Regions from separate parts of the Superficieibacter sp. BNK-5 genome, predicted to be linked through region 3. Evidence: predicted binding sites of a transcription regulator. Region 3 holds the regulator's gene; each other region holds the start of a gene.
What was found. Region 3 encodes Fur, which represses iron uptake genes when iron is present. Its sites were predicted from a motif close to ATAATAATGAGAACNACTATCAA; they were not measured.

Region 1: fhuE (ferric-rhodotorulic acid/ferric-coprogen receptor FhuE) is a predicted target of Fur. The motif match lies at 1,237-1,259, and genes of this name have one in related genera.
Region 2: exbB (tol-pal system-associated acyl-CoA thioesterase) is a predicted target of Fur. The motif match lies at 1,452-1,474, and genes of this name have one in related genera.

What each region holds. Positions count from the first base shown of each region.
Region 1 covers NZ_CP179893.1:75,186-78,468, forward strand. The annotation lists gene zigA (zinc metallochaperone GTPase ZigA) at 1-1,064, opposite strand, end outside; gene fhuE (ferric-rhodotorulic acid/ferric-coprogen receptor FhuE) at 1,349-3,283, shown strand, end outside.
Region 2 covers NZ_CP179893.1:446,679-449,961, reverse strand. The annotation lists gene metC (cystathionine beta-lyase) at 99-1,286, opposite strand; gene exbB (tol-pal system-associated acyl-CoA thioesterase) at 1,536-2,270, shown strand; gene exbD (TonB system transport protein ExbD) at 2,277-2,702, shown strand; gene ACMGGS_RS02125 (SDR family oxidoreductase) at 2,932-3,283, opposite strand, start outside.
Region 3 covers NZ_CP179893.1:2,919,241-2,922,523, forward strand. The annotation lists gene chiP (chitoporin ChiP) at 1-202, shown strand, start outside; gene ACMGGS_RS14015 (helix-turn-helix domain-containing protein) at 250-861, opposite strand; gene fur (ferric iron uptake transcriptional regulator) at 1,019-1,471, opposite strand; gene fldA (flavodoxin FldA) at 1,761-2,291, opposite strand; gene ybfE (LexA regulated protein) at 2,442-2,735, opposite strand; gene ybfF (esterase) at 2,865-3,283, opposite strand, start outside.

The DNA.
Region 1 (3,283 bases), 2.0 Mb from region 3:
CCAACGCCTTCCAGCCAGTTTTCGCGGATATACGCCAGTGACGCCTCATCCGTCGGCCATTGATCCCTCGGCACGCTGGCCCACCACATACCGCCCAGCCCTTCACGTGCCACGCCGCCAGCCTGCGACCACGATCCGGCGAACTCCGCACGACTCGCCAGCCAGAAATAGCCTTTTGAACGCACGACACCGGTCAGCGCATTTTCCATCACCTGCCAGAATCTTGCCGGATGAAAAGGCCGTCTGGCGCGGAAGACAAAGCTGGTGATCCCGTACTCTTCTGTTTCCGGCGTATGCTCGCCACGCAGTTCTTTTAGCCAGCCGGGCGCTTCTGCCGCTTTATCAAAATCGAACAGCCCCGTATCCAGTACCTGCTCCAGCGGAACCTGACCAAACCGGGCAGTGATAATTTTCGCCCGTGAATTGAGCGAACGGAGGATGGCGGTTAATTTTTCTCGTTGGGCATCATTAATGAGATCGGTTTTGTTCAGCACCAGCACATCGCAAAATTCAATCTGATCGATAAGCAAATCGACCACGCTACGGCGATCGTTTTCGCCCAGCGATTCCCCGCGCGCACCGATACTGTCCACCGATTCATAATCGTTGAGAAAATTAAAGGCATCCACCACGGTAACCATCGTATCCAGCCGGGCGACGCTGGAAAGACTTTGCCCGTCGTCACCGGCAAAGGTAAAAGTTTCCGCCACCGGCAACGGTTCAGAAATCCCCGTGGATTCAATGACCAGATGATCGAAACGGCCCTCTTTCGCCAGCCGATTCACCTCCAGCAGTAAATCTTCCCGCAGCGTGCAGCAGATACAGCCATTGCTCATTTCTACCAGCTTTTCATCCGTGCGGGAAAGCTCAGCGCCGCCGTCTCTGACCAGCGCTGCGTCTATATTTACCTCAGACATATCATTGACGATCACCGCTACACGCTTACCTTCGCGGTTATTGAGAATATGGTTAAGTAGCGTTGTCTTACCGGCCCCCAAAAAACCAGAAAGTACGGTGACGGGCAGTCTCCGTTGATTACCGCTCCCTGCTGTAAGAGTTGACATGTTTACCCCCTTTTCTTTCAATACATGAACATCCGATTAATTATTGTTATGTTATAACATAACAATGATCAGTGCCAGTATTGTTACTCAGGCCAGTCAAAGCAGGTAAAAGCCCGCACTACGGTAGATTCGTAAACGGCATGTAAATATGCGCTGGTAATTGTAAAGAGTAATAATTATCATTGCCATTCTCAAATAGTCAGCTTCTTCCCCTTATGCAACGCGAACGTTGCACCACCCCAAAATAAAAGAAGCGGCATTATCCTTTCTGACAGGAACCAGGTATGTCTTTTGATAGCAAGGAAACCGGCGCGTCCGGTATTACCGTTTCATTACTGGCGTTGGCTATTCACGCCATTGTTGCCCCTTCCCTTGCCCACGCTGAGGAAGTAAAAACACCTGAACAAGAGATGGTCGTCGAAGGGTCGACCGATTCAGCAAACAGCGACACCGAACACGACTACAACGTTCCCACCACCCAGGCGGGGACAAAAATGACGTTGACGCCGCGCGACGTTCCGCAGTCATTTAGCGTTATCACTCAGCAACGTATTGAAGATCAGGACCTGCAATCCATCGGCGAGGTACTGGACAACACGACCGGCATTTCATCGCAAATTGTCGATAGCGAGCGATCCTCGTACTTCTCGCGTGGTTTTGAAATCAGTAACTACACCTACGATGATATCCCGACCTCCGTCAGCGACGTCTGGAACTATGGTGATGCCGCGTCTGACACCGCCATCTACGACCGCATCGAGGTTGTACGCGGTGCAACGGGCCTGATGACCGGCGCGGGCAGCCCGGCGGCATCAGTCAATATGATCCGCAAACATGCAGACAGCAAAACCTTTACCGGCAACGTCAATGCCAGTTACGGAAGCTGGAATAAGCAGCGCTACGTGGCGGACGTCTCTGGTCCGCTGAATGAGATGGGTTCAGTGCGTGGACGTATTGTCGCAGGCTATCAGGATCAGGACGGCTGGCTGGACCGCTATCATAAAAGCAAAAAATTTCTTTACGGGGTGGTGGATGCGGATGTATCCGACAATACCACGTTGTCGCTGGGCTACGACTATCAGGAGAGCAATACTGGCAATCCGACCTGGGGCGGGTTACCGACATGGTACAGTAATGGCGTGCGTACCCATTACGATCGCAGCACTAACACCTCGGCGGACTGGGCGCGCTACAGCCTGGATTCGCGTAAAGTCTTCGCTAACGCCACACATAACTTTGATAATGGCTGGTCGCTGCGCGTGAATGGCACCCATGCGGAGGAGAATTTCAATGACAAGTTGCTCTACGTCATGGGTTCCCCGGATATGATCACCGGCGAAGGCACCAGCGGTTTCGGCAGTAAAGATAAAGGTAAGCGCAAGCTGGATTCAGTAGATACCTATGCGACTGGCCCATTCTCCCTGCTCGGACGCCAGCATGAACTGGTCGCCGGGGTAAGCTATAGTCGCCAGCATAACGCCACTTACAGTGCTGATGGTCCAGTCGATAGTGAACAGATGGGCCGTTTTAACAATAGCTGGAACGGCGATGTTATCGACCCTGAATGGGGCGACTGGTATCTCAATGCCGACGATGTGGTGCGGCAGAAATCTGCCTACTCCGCCGCGCGCTTCTCGCTGGCCGACCCGCTTTCCTTGATCCTCGGGGCGCGCTATACACAATGGAGCACCAACGGCAGTAGCGGAGATATGAGCAAGACCAATATCACACCGTATGGCGGGCTGGTCTATGACATTAACGATATCTGGTCGGCCTATGCCAGCTACACCTCAATATTCCAGCCACAAACCAAACGTGACAGCAGCGGCAAATATCTTTCACCCGTCACCGGGAAAAGCTACGAAACCGGGCTGAAATCCGACTGGCTAAATGGCCGCCTGACGGCGACTTTTGCGGTGTTCCGCATTGAGCAGGATAATGTCGGTCAGGCGATTGATGGATCGTTTGTTAATGGCGGCAGCGAGCAGGCGTATTACCCGGCAAAAGGGGCAACCAGCAAAGGGGCTGAGTTCGAACTGAATGGCGCGGTGACCGACAATCTGCAAATGACCTTCGGCGCGACGCGCTATGTCGCACGCGACACGTCAGGCCGCTTTAACAGCAATATGCCGCAGACCACGTTCAAGCTGTTCACCCGCTATCAGTTGCCGATGCTGCCGGATGTCACCATCGGCGGCGGGGCGAACTGGCAAAACGGG
Region 2 (3,283 bases), 2.4 Mb from region 3:
TCTATCCCTTATTGGTCCGGGCGTTGTTGATCCCGGACGCAGCATTGCAGACTTTTCCACTATTGAGTTGCGAAAAGATGTGCGTCCTGGCCCTATTATTACACGATCCGCGTGAACCCCGCTGCTAAATCAGCAAGAAGATCGTCAACATTTTCCAGTCCAATATGGACGCGGATAAGCGTACCGTCAAAATCCACTTCGCCGTCGGGACGAATAGCGGCAATATGCTCGGGCTGATTCGCGAGGATCAGCGATTCATAGCCGCCCCAGGAGTAGGCCATACTGAATAATGAAAAGTTGTCGAGATAGTCCGCCAGCTCCCGATCGTTCAGCCTTTTTCTCAAAACAAACGAGAACAGTCCGCTGCTGCCGGTGAAATCGCGCTTCCAGAACTCATGGCCTTTGCTACCGGGCAGGGCGGGGTGATTGACCTGCGCCACCTGCGGGTGAATGGCAAGCCACTCGGCAATTTTCAGACTGCTTTCATGGTGCTGGCGCAGGCGCACGCCGAGGGTCCGCAGGCCACGGCTGGTCATATAGGCGGTGTCCGCATCGACCATCTGCCCCATCAGATAGGCGTTTTCGCGCAGTTGATCCCAACAGCGGGCATTGGCAACGGCAGTTCCTACCATGGCATCAGAATGGCCAATCAGATATTTAGTACCCGCCTGGATGGAGATATCAATACCGAAATCGAGCGCCTTAAACAGAATGCCCGCCGCCCAGGTGTTGTCGATCATAATGATGGCATTCGGTGCCACGCGTCTGACCGCTTCTACGATAGCCGGAACGTCATGGACTTCCATGGTGATGGAGCCGGGGGATTCCAGAAACACGACTTTGGTGTTGGGCTGCACGCTATCGGCAATCTTCGCGCCAATCAGCGGATCAAACCAGGTCGTCGTGACGCCCAGCTTGCCGAGAATGTTGGTGGCGAAATCCTGAGTCGGTTCATAAGCGGTATTGGTGATAAGAATATGGTCGCCCTGTTCAACAAAGGCGAGGAGGGTATTGGCGACTGCCGCCGCACCGCACGGAAAGAGCGCACAGCCCGCGCCGCCTTCCAGTTCGCACATCGCTTCCTGCAGTGAGAAATGGGTCAGCGTCCCGCGACGGCCATAGAAAAGTTCGCCTTTCGCCCGGTTGCGGGTGGCGTGTTTTTTCGCTTCTACCGTTTCAAACACCAGCGATGAGGCGCGCTGGATCACGCTGTTTACCGAACCCTGCGTATATTTTTTGCTGCGCCCCGCATTCACCAGGGCGGTATCAATGTGCTTCTCTGACATGTCGCTCAGCCTGTTTTATCCATCTGGACGTCTAAATTAACACGATTACCGTATTATGCATCCGCCTGGCGACATATTCAGAATAAAAATTTCCCTTAATTCGGCTGACCGCTTTTTTACTGCGTAAGCGCAAGGAAAATGAGCGGAATTTACGGCAATATGTAAATACTAATGAGAACTACTATCAATTCGACACTGTTTTGATATTATTATGCTCAGATTTTGTGACTTGTGTCCTGGAGATTGAGAGTGGGTAATAATTTGATGCAGACGGATCTCTCCGTTCTGGGTATGTATCAACATGCCGACATCGTGGTTAAGATTGTGATGATTGGCCTGATCCTGGCATCGGTCGTCACCTGGGCTATTTTCTTCAGCAAGAGCGCGGAAATGCTGGCGCACAAGCGTCGTATCAAGCGTGAGCAGCAGCAGTTAGCGGAAGCCCGCTCTCTGGATCAGGCCAGCGAAATTGCCGCCTCCTTCCACAGCAGAAGTCTGAGCACCCGTCTGCTTTATGAAGCACAGAACGAGCTGGAACTTTCCGCCGGTTCATCCGATAACGAAGGCATTAAAGAACGTACCGGTTTCCGTCTGGAACGTCGCGTGGCGGCGTTTGGCCGCCATATGGGACGCGGGAATGGCTATCTGGCGACCATCGGCGCGATTTCTCCATTTGTCGGCCTGTTTGGTACGGTGTGGGGGATTATGAACAGCTTTATCGGCATCGCCCAGACCCAGACCACTAACCTGGCGGTTGTGGCGCCGGGCATCGCGGAAGCGCTGTTAGCGACGGCGATTGGCCTGGTCGCGGCAATCCCGGCGGTGGTGATCTACAACATCTTCGCCCGCATGATCGGCAGCTATAAAGCGACGCTCGGCGACGTTGCCGCGCAGATCCTGCTGCTTCAGAGCCGCGACCTCGATCTGGATGCCAGCAACGCTGCGCAACCGGTTCGTACTACCCAGAAACTTCGCGTAGGGTAATGCAGCATGGCTTTGCATCTTAATGAAAATCTGGATGATAACGGCGAAATGCATGACATCAACGTTACGCCGTTTATCGACGTGATGTTGGTTCTGCTGATCATCTTCATGGTAGCGGCCCCGCTGGCTACCGTTGATGTGAAGGTGAATTTACCGGCATCGTCCAGTCAGCCGCAGCCACGTCCGGAAAAACCGATTTATCTGTCGGTAAAAGCGGATAACAGCATGTTTATCGGTAACGATCCGGTGACCGATGAGACGATGGTGAATGCGCTGAATACGCTTACGGAAGGTAAGAAAGACACCACCATTTTCTTCCGCGCGGATAAAACCGTGGATTATGAAACGATGATGAAGGTGATGGATACCCTGCATCAGGCGGGTTATCTGAAGATTGGTCTGGTGGGCGAAGAGGTGACGAAGGCGAAGTAAACGCCTTTGTCCTTGTCCGGCATCTGCATCGTGATTTCCCCGGTGGCGCTTCGCTTACCGGGGCTACGATTTGGTTGGATCCCGGAGCTGTGATTTCCCCGGTGGTGCTTCGCTTACCGGGGCTACGGTTTTGCTGTTCTGAGGAACGTGTTACGCAATGGAATGTAGGCCCGGTAAGCGCAGCGCCACCGGGCAGGTTGAGCGCAGGGCTATCATCGCCCTGAGGTTATCACCCCAAATGCTCCCCACCGCAAACGCCGTGAACTTCAGCGGTCACATAGCTCGATTCATGACTTGCCAGATAAACGTAAATCGGTGCCAGCTCCGCAGGCTGCCCTGCACGCTTCATCGGCGTCTGCTGGCCAAACTCAGGCAGTTTCTCCTGCGGCTGACCGCCAGAGATTTGTAGCGCGGTCCAGATAGGGCCTGGTGCCACGGCGTTGACCCGAATCCCTTTCTCCGCCACCTGCTTCGCCAGCCCGCGGGTATAGTTGAGAATAGCGGCTTTAGTCGACGCATAATCCAGCAGATGCGGGCTGGGCTGATAGGCCTGAATTGACGAGGTGGTAATAATACTCGCG
Region 3 (3,283 bases):
CACCATCGAAGAGTCTTCATACAGTCTGGATGCGGTTTACACCCTTCAGGATGGCCGGGCGAAGGGGACGATGTTCAAACTGCACTTCACCGAATACGACAACCACTCCGATATTCCGAGTTACGGTGGCGGATACGGCAACATCTTCCAGGATGAGCGCGATGTGAAATTTATGGTTATTGCGCCGTTTACCATCTTCTGATGCAGGCAACGCTCTTCCAACCCGGCCGCGCAAGCGTGCCGGGTTTTTTAATGGATATCAGGAAGACGATTGATGCGCGTAAGCTTGCCTTTAGTGATCTCAATCGCGTTTTGCTGGCGCAAAAAGGCCATCGATTTCATGACGATACTCCGCGATAAGTTAGTCGACTTAACCACGAAATCGGCAACATTCGTACTGGCGCGAATCGTCGGTTCAAGCCGATCAAGCAGCACAATGGCCCCCTGAACCGCAACCAGACTACTGTAACCTAAAAGCAGCTCTTCCCGCTGGTATTGCCGGGTGATCTGCGCCAGCAAAAGGGTATATACCTGATGATGGGCCTGCTGCTCATCGATCTGCGTAAAAAAAGCGTCATGGCTGACCAGTTGATAGTCACAATCACTGTCTGCGCGGATTGTGACAAATTGTTCCGCCATACCGGGCAGGATCAGACCAACGATGCCGGGAGCCAGCGCCCGGGTCACCAGCAACTCATCATGACGACGCAGAAGCGAATAATCACCGGCATACAGTAAACAGATCGTATCTGCCTGAAACGTCAGGTAGTTGTGACGCAGTAAACGACGTTTGTTAGCGCCATCATCGAAAATAGTCAGAATGTGGGCGAGCGCCTTCTGAAGGAGGACGTGTTGCTGCATGACGCGATCCTTGTCAACTTCATTGTCGTACAGGCGTAACGCCTGAAAGCGGGCATACTAGCCAGGGCAAAGAATAAAAAGTATTGATGAAATCTGAATATACGGGCAGGGAAAGGGAATAAAAAAAGCCAGCCGGGGAGGCTGGCTTGTGATGCCATTACTTGCTTAAGCCTTCATGCGCATTATCGTCTTCGCGGCAGTCGCCTTCAGCACAATGACCATACAGATAAAGGCTATGGTTGGTGAGGCGAATACCGTGTTTAGCCGCAATCTCACGCTGACGCGACTCAATCGAGTCATCGCTGAACTCGATCACTTTGCCGCAGTCGAGGCAAATCAGGTGATCGTGGTGATGCTGCTGAGTCAGTTCGAAAACGGACTTTCCGCCTTCAAAATTGTGGCGGGTGACAATGCCAGCATCGTCAAACTGGTTCAGAACGCGGTAGACGGTGGCGAGGCCAATCTCTTCGCCCATGTCAATGAGGCGTTTGTATAAGTCTTCCGCGCTGACATGATGATTGTCAGGTCCCTGAAGCACTTCCAGGATTTTCAACCGGGGAAGCGTGACTTTCAGGCCTGCTTTCTTTAATGCGGTATTGTTGTCAGTCATGCGGAATCTGTCCTGTTGCTATAAGATTCACTCCCCACAGGGAAGTATTTACAGAGAGTGCATCGCTCATAATGCCTCTCATTATAGAACTGCCATGCCTGATTGAAAACTGCAAGTATCAGACAAAGTTAGCGTTTAAAACGAGGGGGGGTCCGCAAAGCGGCGCTGACCTCGTTAAATCAGTGGCTATTGTACAGATATGTACTGAAAAGTTAAAAAATTGTAGCAATTATTTTGATTGCTTATATCTATCAGTATGACGCAACCAGAAGGTTGCGTCATATCAGCATCAGGCGTTGATGATATCGCTCAGGTGCAGCTCATCGGAAATCTGCTTCACCCACTGCTCTACGCGTTCTGCTGTCAGTTCCGGCTGGCGGTCTTCATCAATGGCCAGGCCAACAAAGTGATCGTCATCGACCAGGCCTTTAGACGCTTCAAAATGATAACCTGCCGTTGGCCAGTGACCCACAATCGTTGCGCCGCGCGGCTCAATGATATCGCGAATAGTACCTAACGCGTCACAGAAGTACTCGGCATAATCTTCCTGGTCACCGCAGCCAAACAGCGCCACCAGCTTACCATTGAAGTCTACCTCTTCCAGCGTCGGGAAGAAGTCGTCCCAGTCACATTGTGCTTCACCGTAGTACCAGGTAGGAATGCCCAGCAGCAGAATATCGTAGCCCGCGAGATCTTCTTTGCTGCTTTTGGCAATGTCATGCACATCGGCGACATCCTTACCTAGCTGCTTTTGAATCATCTTCGCGATATTTTCGGTATTGCCGGTATCGCTGCCGAAAAAGATGCCTGTGATTGCCATGAGTAAAATAACCTCTTGATACTTATTGATATGGTGGTGGCGTATTGCACACGGATAAGGGCAATCATAGCAGAACAGAGAAGTACGCGGAAATAGCAATCACGCCCGACTGCACTCTCTGCTACATGAAAAGGGGGATCGAGGGCTTTTTCAGACAATATCCTGCCCGTGCAACTGCGCGAGCTGGCTGAGTAAAATCTCTTCGATCAGCTCACTGCGGCTGATCTGGCGCGCATCCGCCAGTTCGTTGAGGGCATCAACCGCGTCAGCGTTGAGTTTTAACTCAACGCGCTTCAGGCCGCGTACTTTGTCGCGTTTTAACTGATTGCGCTTGTTGATGCGTAACTGTTCATCACGCGCAAGGGGATTGGTTTTGGGTCTTCCCGGGCGACGCTCATTCGCGAACAGATCTATTGTCGTACGGTCCGTTTGTTCTTTTGCCATGATTAAGAGTGACTTCGGGGAAACAAGCAGCCGGGCCATTGCCCGGTTGGGTAGCGCGCCATCATACATCAGTGCAGGAAGCACGCCAACGCCCGCGGGCAATCTGGCGTGCGGACGTTGGATTTTTAATCAGGCGAGTTCGGCCAGATAGCGGCGGATCGCCCGCAATACCGCCTCCGGTTTTTCCGCATGTACCCAGTGGCCCGCCCCGGCAATCACATGCGCCTTCGCCTGCGGAAATTGTGCCAGCAGCGGCTCACGGTAGGCTTCGGTGACGTAGGGCGAATTGCCGCCGGGAATAAACAGCGCCGGACGATCCCAGACCGGGACCGGCTCCCAGCCGACAATATGCGGATATTGCTCCCACAGTACCGGCACGTTGAAACGCCATTCGCCGTCGACAAACGATTTCAGTAAAAACTGGATCACACCTTCTTCGTTAAGGTATTCGCGCATCACCGCAGCCGCTTGTTGACGCGTGGTGCTGCCCGCATCGGTAACGGCATTAATTGCGGCAAAGATTTCATCGTGGCGACGCACGGCGTAAT